DNA from 3 places in the Candidatus Enterococcus lowellii genome. Region 2 is predicted to be linked to each of the others. Evidence: predicted binding sites of a transcription regulator. Region 2 holds the regulator's gene; each other region holds the start of a gene.
The links. The regulator NrdR, encoded in region 2, represses ribonucleotide reductase genes. The targets are predictions, from matches to a motif close to ACACNATATATNGTGT.
Positions count from the first base shown of each region.

Region 1 (4,859 bases), 1.6 Mb from region 2:
TCCATTGGCTTCGGTGACTTCACCTAAAGCTTGGAAATCTTTGTTTGCAATTGCTTGTTTGGCTGTTTGAATATCACGAGCTACGGCATCGAGCCAACCATCATAAAAGTCAGAAGTTGCGACGGTCCGCTCCATCCCGTCACGACTAGATACATCTTTTTGTTGGTCGTTAATCAAAATAAAAATCATAGCTAGTTCATCTTCCCAATGATTGGATGGGACCACCTGTGCATAAGAGGTGGTATCAGAATATCCTTTTTCCCATTCAACGAAACCACCAAAAATACTACGACAAGCAGAACCAGAGCCACGACGTGCAAGCTGGGAAAGTTCTTTATCAGAAAGTCCTAATTGCAAAGCCTCATTACAAGCACCAGCTAAAGCAGCTAATCCGCTAGCAGAAGAAGCCAAACCGGCAGCAGTGGGAACAAAGTTTTGGCTTTCGACATGTGCAAAATACGGAAGCCCAGCTTTCTTACGAGCAAGGTCTAAGAAATGACTGATTTTAGCTGTCGCTTTTTCATCTTGCAAGACACCATCTAAGCTAAACGTATCTTCGGTATAGGCTTTTGAGAAAGAGACGCTGGTTTCTGTGTAAAACGCATCTAATGTTAATGATAAACTATTATTCATTGGTAAAATCAGTTCTTTGTCTTTTTTGCCCCAATATTTGATTAAGGCAATATTGGTATATGCGCGTGCTTTTCCATTATACATGTTGGTAAACTCCTAATCCTTGAAGCCAAATATCTTTTGCTCCATGTGCTTTTAATTTCTTAGCGATTGCTTCGGCTTTTAATTTCGTATCACAAAGGGCAAGAAAACAACCGCCTCGACCGCCTCCAGTTAATTTTGCACCGAGTGCGCCTTCTGCTAAGGCAAGTTTGATGCACGAATCTAAAGTGTCGTTGCTGACGGTTAATTGCTGTAAATAATGTTGTGCTTGGGTCATCGCGAGTCCAAGCTTCTCAGGTTGATTGCGGATAATCGCTTCTTTGGCTGTTTTAGCTAATAATCCTAATTGATGAATATCCAAACTAGTTTGGTCAGGTTCTTTTTCAAATAGTTTAGCCACAGAACGAACCGCTGCTCGTGTTTGTCCTTTGATACCGGTATCGGCAACAAGCAAATAAGCATCGATGTTTAATGGAAAAGGTAAAAACTCTTTTCCGCGTTCAAAATAAATTGGGTTACAACCACTTGTTGCAGCAGCATCTATTCCGCTTGGATTTCCATGCGCAATACTTTCTGAAAAGTTAACGTATTTCAACAAGGTTGTTTGCGATAGCTTTTCTTCTTGCCAATCAAAAAAAGCACGGGTCACAGCGACAGCGACAGCAGCGCTTGATCCCATTCCTCGTTCAGAAGGGATGGTGCTTTGAATCATCAAATGAAAATTTGGCGTGTGTAGATGTTGTTGTAACTTGGCTGTTAATTGTTGAATATTGGTTAAGCCTTGTGGTGCGTCAGCTAAAGCACCTTCATGATAGGTGGAGCATAATGATGGTACACTACTTTCTTTCACTGTAGCAATCACTTGTGTACCGCTAAATGGAAAAGCAATTGCTGGTTCGCCGTAAACGACAGAATGTTCTCCCATCAAAATAATTTTTCCAGTGGCTTTTCCTATCCCCTCTGCTAACATGACGTACCTCTTTCTTTTTCATAATAGAATCCCTTAGCTATTTTACTAGATTAATGCCGTCTCGTTAAGCCCTCAATGTTGATTCTAAGAAAAAATCCTAAATCTTAAGACTTTTTTTGAGAATTTTCTTACGTAATCCTCAGCCAACTTTCGCTTGACCATACTATATATAGTGTTGTACATTAGTTTAGTTGAGAAAATAATACAATATTTAGTGATGAGTGAGTTGGAGGAAATGAGTGTGATTGTATTAGCAGGAACGATTGGTGCCGGTAAGTCAAGTTTAACTGCATTATTAGCAAATCGTTTAGGAAGTGAAGCTTTTTATGAATCAGTGGATGATAATGAAGTTTTGCCGCTTTTTTATGAAGATCCAAATAAGTATGCGTTTTTATTACAGATTTATTTTTTGAATAAACGTTTCGATAGTATCAAACAAGCATTGAAAAATGAGAATAACGTTTTAGACCGTTCTATTTATGAAGATTCTTTATTGTTTCACTTAAATGCTGACCTTGGTCGTGCGACTGAAACAGAAGTGCGGGTTTATGATGAATTATTAGCCAACATGTTGGAAGAATTACCTTATGCAGCCAAAAAGAAACACCCTGACTTATTGGTTCATATTCGCGTGTCATTTCCAACGATGTTAGAACGAATTAAAAAACGTGGAAGAGAATTCGAACAAATTGAACATGATCCAAGTTTGTATGATTATTATGAGGAATTAAACTTGCGTTACGATCAATGGTTTGACGAATACGATGCCAGTCCTAAAATTCAAATTGATGGCGATCAAATGAATTTTGTAGAAGATACGCATGCAGCCGAAGAAGTGCTAAATTTGATTGAAGAAAAATTACAAGAAGTGCGCCAAGAAGCATAGAGTGAAAATGAATCTAAAAAAAGCCTAGGAAATTTATTTTCCTAGGCTCAGACTATAGACAAATAGTCTAAAAGAAGAGCTATGTATATACGCAATTCGAGGTATATATTATACTCTGTGTATACAATTAAAGGGTGAATAAAATGAAAATACACGGAAAAGTTATGTTAGACTAAATCACAACAATTGATTATGAGGCTAGAAATTGTAAATTTCTAGAATACACTTCTGAAAGCTTAATAGAAGAATTGCTAACAAAAATTCGAGCTGTGTTTCAAAAGTATAAATCAAAAAAGGAAGTAAATAATATCTTTAATAAATGAATAATCGTACTAAAAAAACCAATTTTATTACATTGGCTTTTTAGTACGATTATTCGTTTATTTTTTTATAGTCCCAGAAATACTCCCGGCTACAACATTGTTATTTCCAGGTGCAACTCTCAAGTAAAATGAAATATCTGTATAACTCACTGAGATAGTACCTGTTTTTGTTGTATTACCTGATAAAGAACCAGTAGCATAGTTAAAAACTAAATCTTTCCATTGATAGCTAAGTGGAGTGCTACCAGTATTCTTTAATTCAAATTTATATTTTTTTAGACCAGTATAGTTATAGTTACTATACAAAGTTCCATAATTGTTAAAACTGCCAGAAAGTGCCGGTGGATTTCCTTTTGAAGCAAGATTCCACTCTGACCAGGGAATTGAAGGTCCTTGAGGAGAAACACCATTTTCTTGAACTTCTTTCATTACATCAGTTTCATCTGCAAGAGGTTCTAAATCATCCCAATTATTTTCTATCTTCCACTGCTCCAAAATTCATTAGGAATGGTATTCGTAACAATTTCAACTTCAGTAGTTATTTTTGAATAATCAATAGAAACTTGCTCTTCAGCACTAACCATTTGAGAACCTATACTTAACAATACTAACAAACTGTCCAACCATACTAATTTTTTTATTATAATTCCTCCTTGAATTTTAATAAATGTTTACAAATAAAAAATATCATAAGTTATCAATGTTTTAAATTAAAATTTTTGATAATAAGACTAAAACCTTGATATATCAACATGACAGTATTTGTGTCATTTATAATAGAGCTAGTTTTTGAATTAAAATATAAAAAAATGCTATTGTGAGTGTTAAGCTGACAAACATAAAACTCTTATAAACAAAAATGGGCGATAATCTGTCTAGGATATAAAATGAAAAAATGATATTAATAGTTACGAGGGGGATGGTTTATGAAAACTATTGGCGAAAAAATAAAAAAATTAAGAAGCAAACACAAATGGACTCAAAAAGAACTAGCAGAAAAATTGAATATTTCTAGATCTGCTATTACAAATTGGGAAAATGGAAGAAATTATCCGGATATTCAGTTAATCATCAATATTTCAGAATTATTCAATATATCCCTCGATGAATTGTTGAAAGGAGATAAAGTTGTGGTGGAAAAAATTACTAATGATACAAAAAATAGAAAAAAACAAACAACACAATTACGAGTCTTTTATTTTTTAGGTACAGTATTAGTATTATTATGTTTATGCTTTGGCATACCCGCATTTATACATGCTAATGTTTTTTCTATGAGCCAAATTAAATCTGTAGAAGTCACTGAAAACAATTTAGTAATAGAAACAGATTTACCATTTTATAGAGAATATACAGGGTATATGCTATCTGGTTCTTTAGCGAATCCATGGAATATGGAACTACAACTAGGAACAACAATCAGTTTTTCAAAAAATAAAGACAATATAATTGTGATACCATTAGACGATTCACAATTGTTTGGAGAAATGCACGGTATAGAATTTGTTAATTCATTCGGTAATAGGTACAATGTTGTTAGAATTGACAATAGATAAAATTCGATAATTAAGTTGAAAAGAGTAGCATATATGCTGCTCTTTTTTTATGAAAACCAATGCTATAATTGAATATACAAACAAATTATTTTAAACAGTACACATTTCGGTATACTAAAGCATGTTTTTTGTATGGCAAAATAGTTAAAAATTAACGATACAATTTGCCACATATATTTTTGTGACAAAACATAACTTTTTTATATATTTTAGATGAGCTAAAGTAACGTTGAGGAGGATATTATGATTAAGGATATGATTAAATCTAAGAGAAAAGAATTAAATATGACACAAGAAATACTAGCAGAAAAATTAAATGTATCTCGTACAACAGTGTCTAGTTGGGAAACTGGCCGTACATATCCAGACCTTGATATGGTTGTGAAGTTATCAGAAGAATTTAAAGTTAGTTTAGACTACTTATTGTTAGGAGATGAGGTAATCGTGAA
Region 1 is NZ_CP147251.1:86,418-91,276, reverse strand. Features, by position in the region: gene mvaD (diphosphomevalonate decarboxylase) at 1-717, opposite strand, end outside; gene mvk (mevalonate kinase) at 710-1,645, opposite strand; gene DOK78_RS00460 (deoxynucleoside kinase) at 1,881-2,531, shown strand; gene DOK78_RS00450 (hypothetical protein) at 2,912-3,283, opposite strand; gene DOK78_RS00445 (helix-turn-helix domain-containing protein) at 3,781-4,410, shown strand; gene DOK78_RS00440 (helix-turn-helix domain-containing protein) at 4,654-4,859, shown strand, end outside.
Region 1: the regulator NrdR is predicted to act here: its motif matches at 1,806-1,821, upstream of DOK78_RS00460 (deoxynucleoside kinase).

Region 2 (4,859 bases):
TCTTCAGTTGGGATATACGTCACATCGACTGAATGAAAATTTAACATCAACTGAGGCTCATATCCCGGTGCAATTTGGGCTGGATCATTTAACTCAAATTTACGTTTTTCTTGAACAAACTCATAAAGTTTTGCATAACTACGCTCAATATCTTGTTGGGTTAAACGATTTTTATGCAGATCTAAAAAATTACGCACATCGACGTCTTGTAAAACTTCTTGCATCATTTCTTCAAAGCGTGTCCGATAATTTTTTTGATCTAATAGACGATTTAAGTTTTTACCTACATCTTCCATCATTTTTCACCTTCTTTGCGTTGTAAATATTCTTGCAATCGTTGATTAATTGCTGCTTGTTTTTCGGAATCTTCCACTTCTTCAACTGGATTATCAACCCAGTCAGGTAATGTTTCTTTACGAATCGGTTTGCGGTAATTGGTTCGTTGGGTTTCTCGTTTTTCTTTGGCTTCTTTAGATTCTTTAACCAGTTGTCGAACATGTTTAATTGCCTCTTCAGGACTTTTAATTCCCATTTCGGACCAATTGGTTGCAATTCGATTAACAAAGCTCGCTTGTAATGAACTATTGTTTTGTACCACTAGCACATAATGCATCAAAACATTGATGACGCTATTGGCTAGCGGACTTTTCTCAATCAATGATTTCAACAACCAGCTTTCTGAATCCGCTACAAAACTATGCTTTTCTTGCTTGATTGCTTGTAAAAAATCAGCTGGTGCTGTCGCTTCACTCATCTGAATTAAACCGATATCTTGTTCAGAAAATCCCGACTGACGCAATGTATTGAAGCGACGAGTTTCAGCATCTTTTGAAACATAAATCCCTGTCTTTTTTTGTGGTATTTGCTTTGTATGACGTGCTACAACCTTAGCAAGCTCTTTTTCATTCACTTTACCGTCAATAAAAGATACTGCTTCCGTCATCAAGTCAACTAATTCCATCTCATCAAAGCCATAGAGATTTTGGTAAAGAACTAATTGATGATTAAAGGATGTCGTAAAGTTTGTACGTGAAATATATTTTTTCTCAGCTAAGTTAAGTAAAAAGTCCCAATCAATTTGAGAAGCATCAAGCTGAATACCATTGTTTTTATTCACATCATAGACTTGTGCCACTTGTTCTAATTTTGATGATTTGCGCATAAATGATTCTTCGTTAATTGAGCCATACACATCTTTAAAGCGACACGTAATTTCTTGATAGTTAGAGACATCGAGCTTTTTAGGCTTAAAACGTTCAACCATTTGATTAAATTTTCGCTCCCCAATTGCACTCCATAGCAAAAAACTATATGTTTCATCTTTAAAAAACACTTCTGGATGTAATGGTTCTTCTAAGCGATATAAAAACATTCGACCAAACTCTACATCTTCTTTCATAAAAACAGAAAGCAATCCCATACCTTCTAATTGTTTACGAGCATGTAAAAAATCTGGCAAACCGATATTTAATGCATGTAACATATCAATGTGCGCAAAGTCATTTTCAAACGAATCTTCCTCATCACCCAATAATGCATAATACAGAGCCAAAGCTTGTGCACCAATAATTGGTTGGTAGAGGTATAATAAACCATCATTGCCTTCTTTTGTTAAAGGCAGGCTCTTGAACACTTGATAAATATGATTTGGTTGGACTTCATCCCAAGCGGTCTTCACAAAAGCCCCTCCTTTAAATTACTTATTTGCTTCTTTTGCTTTATCAACAATGTCTTGTAGTTCCTTTAAGAATACCGACATGTCTTTAAATTGACGATAGACACTTGCAAAGCGAATATAAGCAATCTCGTCTAAATTGACTAATTCTTCCATAACATACTCACCAATTAAAGTTGAAGGTATTTCATTTTCGCCTCGCTCACGAATTCTAGCTTCTACATGATCGACAATTTGTTCCATTTGCTCCATCGCTACTGGACGTTTTTCAGCAGAACGAATTAAACCACGTAATACTTTTTCACGATTAAATTCTTCACGCGCGCCATTTTTCTTAATGACTAACAGAGGTGTTTCTTCTAATCGTTCAAACGTTGTAAAACGAAAGCCGCAGTTTTCACATTCGCGTCTACGGCGAATCGCACGACCATCATCGGCTTGACGGCTATCAATAACACGAGAATTATTATGATGACATTTTGGACAGTGCATATTTCCACCCCATTTATCTTTATTTATTTTAAATTTACTGAATGAATAAATTAAATTTCTTTCTATATTATAACACGTTTATCAGTTCTTCTGACAGAATAGACAAGAAAAAACTCTAGAAAACTCTAGAGTTTTTAATCTTTTTAAATAAATTTTTGTGCTTTTAACCAGTTTTTAACTTTCTTTTTTGTTTCTTCCAGTGAATTTTGGTTATCAAACACAATATCCGCCCGTTGCTTTTTCTCTTCAATTGATAGTTGACTAGCTATTCGTTGCAACGCCTGTGCTTTTGTTAAGTCATCTCGTCTTATTAAACGTTCTAATTGAACAGCTTCAGGAACATAAACCACGGCAACCTGATCCATTTCATCTTCATAATGGGCTTCAAATAATAGCGGAATATCTGCAATTACTAAGGGTTCCTCTCGATATCCACGGATACGTTGAGTAATTGTTTGTCGTAAAATAGGATCTAATAACGCATCTAATTGGCGACGTTTTTCTTCATCAGAAAAAATAATATTACCTAATTTTTTACGGTCTAACTGACCATTGTCTAACAAAATATCCTCTCCAAAGACGGAGACAATCGCTTGTAGACCTGCTTGTTTGGGTTCAACAATCTCTCGTGCAATCACATCCCCATCCACAATCGGAAAGCCATATGCACGAAAGATGTTCACAACGGTACTTTTTCCTGTAGCAATACCGCCTGTAAGACCTAAAACCATGCCCATCAGCACTCATCCTTTCCGCTTCTGACAAGTTGGACAATAATGGGTGCCACGTTGGGCGACTTTTGTTTTAACAATCGGTGTTTGACAACGTGGACAAGGTAAATCCGTTTGCCCATAAGCATTTAGTGATACTTGAAAAGTGCCTGCTTCTCCTAGTGCGTTAGCGTAAGAACGAATCGTCGTTCCCCCTGCTTCCACAGCTCTAGCTAAGACATCGATAATCGCTTGATGCAAGCGGGTTGTTTCACTTTCGTTTAATGCATTTGCTGGCGTTTCAGGATGTATTTGGGCTTCCCATAGTGCTTCGTCTACATAAATATTTCCTAAACCGGTGACTAGTTTTTGATCTAATAAAAGTGGCTTAATCGCTTTAGCCGATCGTTTTAATTTTTCTTGAAAAGTTTCCAAATAAAAGACATCTGGTTGAGGTTCTGGACCTAATTGTTTAATTCCTTTGTATTGGCTACTCTCATCTTTAGGCACCAAAACCATTCGTCCAAATTTACGCACATCATTATAAAAAAGGCGAGAATGGTCCGTAAAATTAAAGATGACATGTGTATGCTTATCAAGCATATCTTGCATATCAGGGTCAAATTCATATTTACCTTCCATACGCAAATGTGAGATCATATCAAAATTCGTGAATTTAAAAATTAAAAATTTCCCTCGACGCTGAATATCTTCAATCGTCTGATTAACCAAATTTCTTTGGAAAGTTTCTATCTCGGGCGATTCAATAATTCGTGGCCAGCGAACTTCGACAGATTCAATCGTTTTTCCCTTAACTAAATGCAATAGCCCTTTGCGAACAGTTTCTACTTCTGGCAATTCTGGCAAAGCTTTTCACCTCTTTATTTTGCTTCATACCATGTTTTTCCCCAACTGCTGTCGGTGATTAATGGTACATGTAAGGAAACAGCTGTCTCCATCACTTCTTTTACAAGTTGATTTAATTTTTCTAACTCATATTCTGGAACTTCAAAAACCAATTCATCATGTACTTGTAAAAGCATCGCTGCTTCTAATTTTTCTTCTTTCATCCGACGATTCAAATCAATCATCGCAATTTTTAAAATATCGGCGGCACTTCCTTGAATTGGTGAATTAATGGCCGTTCTTTCTGCAAATGAACGTAAATTAAAATTACGTGAATTAATATCTGGTAAATACCGACGACGATGATACAAGGTTTCTACATAGCCGGTGTCTTTAGCTTCACGAACTACTGTCTCCATGTATTTTTTCACACCTGGATAACGTTCGAAATAAGTGTCAATATATTGTTGAGCAGCTTTTCGAGTAATGCCCAAGTTTTGTGATAATCCATAATCAGAAATGCCATAAACAATTCCAAAATTAACTGCTTTGGCTTGGCGACGCATATTGGGAGTGACGTCTTCAGCTTTTTCAATGCCAAAAACGCGCATCGCTGTACTTGAATGGATATCTTGTCCTTCTAAAAAGGCCGCTTTTAAATGCTCGTCATCTGAAATATGAGCCAACACACGTAGTTCAATTTGGGAATAGTCGGAAGAATAAATTACCCAATCTTCTTTTCTTGGTACAAATGCTTCACGAATCTTACGACCTTCTTCTAAACGAATAGGAATATTTTGTAAGTTTGGATCGACTGAGCTTAGACGTCCTGTTTGTGTCAACGTTTGTACATAACGTGTATGAATTTTTCCATCGCTTTGAATCATTTTCAATAATCCTTCAACATAGGTTGACTGAATCTTCGAAATTTGGCGATAAACTAAAATATCTTCGACAATAGGAGCTTGTTCTTTTAGCTGTTCTAAAACATCAACCGCTGTGGAATAGCCTGTTTTTGTTTTTTTAATGACAGGTAGACCCATTTTTTCAAATAGGATAACGCCTAACTGTTTTGGTGAATTCAGATTAAATTCTTCGCCTGCTTGTGCATAAATTTTTTGTTCAATTTCTTGTAA
Region 2 is NZ_CP147251.1:1,695,667-1,700,525, reverse strand. Features, by position in the region: gene dnaI (primosomal protein DnaI) at 1-296, opposite strand, end outside; gene DOK78_RS08235 (DnaD domain protein) at 296-1,678, opposite strand; gene nrdR (transcriptional regulator NrdR) at 1,697-2,167, opposite strand; gene coaE (dephospho-CoA kinase) at 2,311-2,904, opposite strand; gene mutM (DNA-formamidopyrimidine glycosylase) at 2,911-3,744, opposite strand; gene polA (DNA polymerase I) at 3,759-4,859, opposite strand, start outside.

Region 3 (4,859 bases), 540 kb from region 2:
TATTCTGGATTTTTTTCATATGACCATTCTGTATCTACACCAGGTCCATCAAAATCGCTTAATGTAAATGGTCCATTATAAACAGCAGTATCGCTCTTCTTCGCATAATCTGCACCAAATTCTTCTACTGTTGCTTCATGTTGTGGGAAGAATGATGGGAATGCTAATAGATAATCAAAATACGGTGTTGCTACAGCTAACGTAATTTCTAATTCATAATCTCCCACAGCTTTAATTCCTAAGTCTGTTGCTGGTTTCTTCCCATTAATAATATCTGTCGCGTTGTCTACTACTTCATAAAGATACGCATATTGAGAACCTGTTTCAGGATCGACTGTACGTTGCCAACCATAAACAAAATCTGCAGCAGTTACTGGATCACCATTTGACCATTTAGCATCTTCTCTTAATTTTAATTTATAAGTTAAACCGTCTTCACTAACTTCTGCTAACTCTGCAGCTGCGGCTGGTTGTGGCTTATTTTCATTATCTAAACGATATAATCCTTCATATACATTGTTTAAAGCAGTGAAACTAATTGTATCGGTCGCAATTGATAAATCAGCGGTAGGCATTTCTTGTAAAACAGCTAAGTTAAATACTTGTTCTGCTTCTCCTGTTCCTGTCTTAGCACTGTCATCTGTTTTAGACGTTCCACCTGTTGTACAAGCGCCTAATAAAATAGCACTCACCAATAATGTTCCTAATAATTTTTTCTTTTTCATAAATCGTCCCCCTAATCTATTTCTAACTTGATGTTAATTTTATTAGAATATGCTGAAAATTACAATCTTTTTTTAACCAAAAACGCCATTTTTTAATAATTAAATTAGAAAAATGCTATTATAACAACATTTCAACTCATAAAATTATTTTTCATTTTATTAAAATAATGGATTAAATGATTAAATCTCTCTCATATAAGTTCCGCTTTAATACAAACGAGTCACAGATTAAACACCTAAGTCTCGCGTAAATTTTGAGCCCCACTAATTGTTGAATACTCTGAAGACACTGTTCCACAAAACAGTTCTCCATTCATGTAATTGACTAAATTATTTCTCTACCAATCATCGTGTTTAGAAGATTTTATTTTTCTAAAAAAATTTTTATTAGATTCAGGTTGTCGTTAGCTACAATAGAAACAATCCATTATCTGAAGCAGAACCAGAGACAAAAATTCTTTTACTAAAAATAAATGCTATCGCTAGTCGGCACTAAGCAAAAAAAGATGGCCAACAGATTACTCTTTTTTATTTCACTTGTGAATTTAAAAACTTTAGAGAAATTCTTTTTACTTTTTACTTTTTTTCAGCTACAATATATAAAGCGTGTTTCTCTTTAAACCCCACTATTCATCACACTTAATTATAAAAAGACTTTTAAAAAACCACAACAAATAGTGTTTCCAATATTCACAAACACAATATATAGTATTTTTTCATTTGACTTCTTTCTCAGTTCATTATACTATTTATATACATTAATTAGTTCAAGCAACGAGGAGGAAATATATATGAACATCAAATTATTCTCAAAAAACAACTGCATGCAATGCAAAATGGCTAAACGCTTTTTAGCAGATAACAATATTAGCTTTGAAGAAATCAATATCGACAACGAGCCTAATGCTATTGATTGGTTAAAAGAACAAGGTTTCCAAAGCGTTCCTGTAATTACATCTGATGCGACAACTGTTGTCGGTTTCCGTCCAGATCAATTACGCCAATTAGCAAGCTAATTTTCGTTCCAAAGAAAATCAGATTTACCTTGGATTTGTCCGTCACCTGTGACTAACAAGTCCATTTTTTTATGAAGTATTAAAAATATAGAGATAAGGTTGTGTATATGAATGAGTTTAAAAACGTTAAAAGACGTCACTTACTTCAAGTTAAATAATGAAATCAACCGTCCAGTTAATGGACAGATTCCATTACACAAAGATCAAGAAGCTCTCGTAGCCTTCTTCAAAGAAAATGTCGAACCAAATACCAAAAAGTTTGCTTCAGTCACAGAGAAAATTGAGTATCTGATTGCTAATGATTATTTGGAAGAAGCGTTTATAAATAAGTATACGCCTGATTTCATCGAAAAATTATACGCCTTTTTAGATGACCAAGAATTTCATTTCAAGTCATTTATGGCTGCCTATAAATTCTACTCACAATATGCTTTAAAAACCAATGATGGTACGGAATACCTAGAAAGTTATGAAGACCGTGTTGCGTTTAATGCGTTGTACTTTGCAGATGGCAATGAAGAATTAGCCCTTTCTTTAGCGGACGAAATGATTCATCAACGTTACCAACCAGCAACGCCTTCTTTCTTAAATGCTGGAAGAAAGCGTCGCGGTGAACTTGTTTCTTGTTTCTTAATTCAGTTAACAGATGATATGAATTCTATTGGTCGTGGAATTAACTCTGCGTTGCAATTATCTCGTATTGGCGGCGGTGTAGGGATTACTTTATCTAACTTACGTGAAGCAAGTGCTCCTATTAAAGGTTATGAAGGTGCTGCAAGCGGCGTTATGCCCGTTATGAAATTATTTGAAGATAGTTTTAGTTATTCAAATCAATTAGGTCAACGTCAAGGTGCTGGGGTTGTTTATTTAAATGTTTTCCATCCAGATATTATTAGCTTTTTATCTGCTAAAAAAGAAAATGCAGATGAGAAAATTCGTGTAAAAACATTATCATTAGGCGTCCTTGTTCCCGATAAGTTTTATGAATTAACACGTAAAAATGAAGATATGTACTTATTCAGTCCATATAGCGTTGAAAAAGAATACGGTGTCCCTTTCTCTTATGTTGATATTACAGAAGAATACGATAATTTAGTTGCTAATCCACGTATCCGTAAAACAAAAATACGTGCACGCGATTTAGAAAATGAAATCTCTAAATTGCAACAAGAATCTGGTTATCCTTATATCATCAATACAGATACTGCAAACCGTGCAAATCCCGTATACGGTAAAATCGTCATGAGTAATTTATGTTCTGAAATTTTACAAGTCCAAGAGCCTTCTGTCCTAAATGGGAAACAAGAATATGAAGAACTAGGTACAGATATTAGCTGTAACTTAGGTTCATCAAATATCGTTAACTTAATGGAGAGCCCTGATTTTGGTAAATCGGTTCGTACAATGACACGTGCATTAACTTATGTAACAGATGCATCTGATATCGACGTTGTCCCTTCTATTCAAAATGGAAATCGTTTAAATCATACAATTGGTTTAGGTGCGATGGGACTACACACTTATTTCGCTAAAAATCAAATGGAATATGGTTCTCCAGAATCAATTGCATTTACAGATATTTATTTCATGCTATTAAATTACTGGACATTAATGGAAAGTAATGTCATTGCCAAAGAACGTGGTGAAGTCTTCCATAACTTTGAAAAATCAGATTATGCAAATGGTCGTTATTTCGAAAGCTACATTCAAGCGGATTATCAACCAAAATCAGAAAAAATTGCCGCCCTTTTTGAAGGAATTCAAATTCCAACTAGTGCAGATTGGCAAGCTTTAGCTGATGCGGTTAAAAAAGATGGTCTTTATCATCAAAATCGTTTAGCAGTAGCACCAAACGGCTCTATTTCTTACATTAACGATACAAGTGCTAGCTTACATCCAATCACTCGTTTAATTGAAGAACGTCAAGAGAAGAAAATTGGGAAAATCTATTATCCTGCTGCGCACTTATCAAATGATACAATTAGCTATTACAAATCAGCTTATGACATGGATATGCGTAAAGTTATTGATATCTACGCAACAGCACAAAAACACATCGATCAAGGCATGAGCTTAACTTTATTCATGCGTTCTGAAATTCCTGAAGGTTTGTACGAATGGAAAGACACAAGTAAACAAACAACTCGTGACTTAAATATTTTACGTCATTATGCTTTCCATAAAGGGATTAAATCTATTTATTATATTCGTACATTTACTGACGATGCAGAAGAAATCGGCAGCAATCAATGTGAAAGCTGTTCAATCTAGTTCAAAGAGGAGGCCTTTTCATGGCAAACACTTATTATAAAGCAATTAACTGGAATGAAATCGAAGATGTTATCGATAAGTCCACTTGGGAAAAATTAACCGAGCAATTCTGGTTAGACACACGTATTCCTCTATCTAATGATTTAGACGACTGGCGTAGTCTTTCCGATCAAGAAAAAGAAATGGTTGGACATGTTTTCGGTGGTTTAACTTTATTAGATACCATCCAATCGGAAAGTGGCATGGATCAATTAAAAAAAGATGTCCGTACAACTCATGAAGAAGCAGTTTTAAATAATATTCAATTTATGGAATCTGTTCATGCGAAAAGCTATTCATCAATTTTCAGTACTTTAAATACCAAAAAAGAAATTGAAGAAATTTTTGAATGGACAAATACCAACGAATTTTTACAAAAAAAAGCAGAAAAAATCAATGAAATCTATAAAAATGGGACTGCTTTAGAGAAAAAAGTGGCAAGTGTTTATCTAGAGACTTTCTTATTCTATTCTGGTTTTTACACACCGCTTTATTATCTAGGAAATAACAAACTTCCCAATGTGGCAGAAATCATTAAATTAATTATCCGTGATGAATCTGTTCATGGAACATATATTGGTTACAAATTCCAATTAGGCTTTAACCAATTGCCTGAAGACCAACAACAAACATTAAAAGATTGGATGTATGAACTGCTCTTCGAATTATATGAAAACGAAGAAAGATATACCGATCAATTATATGCTGAAATTGGTTGGGCAGATGAAGTAAAAACTTTCTTACGCTACAATGCCAATAAAGCTTTGATGAATTTAGGACAAGACCCTCTCTTCCCTGATACAGCAAA
Region 3 is NZ_CP147251.1:1,151,494-1,156,352, reverse strand. Features, by position in the region: gene DOK78_RS05630 (peptide ABC transporter substrate-binding protein) at 1-725, opposite strand, end outside; gene nrdH (glutaredoxin-like protein NrdH) at 1,517-1,741, shown strand; gene nrdE (class 1b ribonucleoside-diphosphate reductase subunit alpha) at 1,853-4,012, shown strand; gene nrdF (class 1b ribonucleoside-diphosphate reductase subunit beta) at 4,033-4,859, shown strand, end outside.
Region 3: the regulator NrdR is predicted to act here: its motif matches at 1,422-1,437, upstream of nrdH (glutaredoxin-like protein NrdH).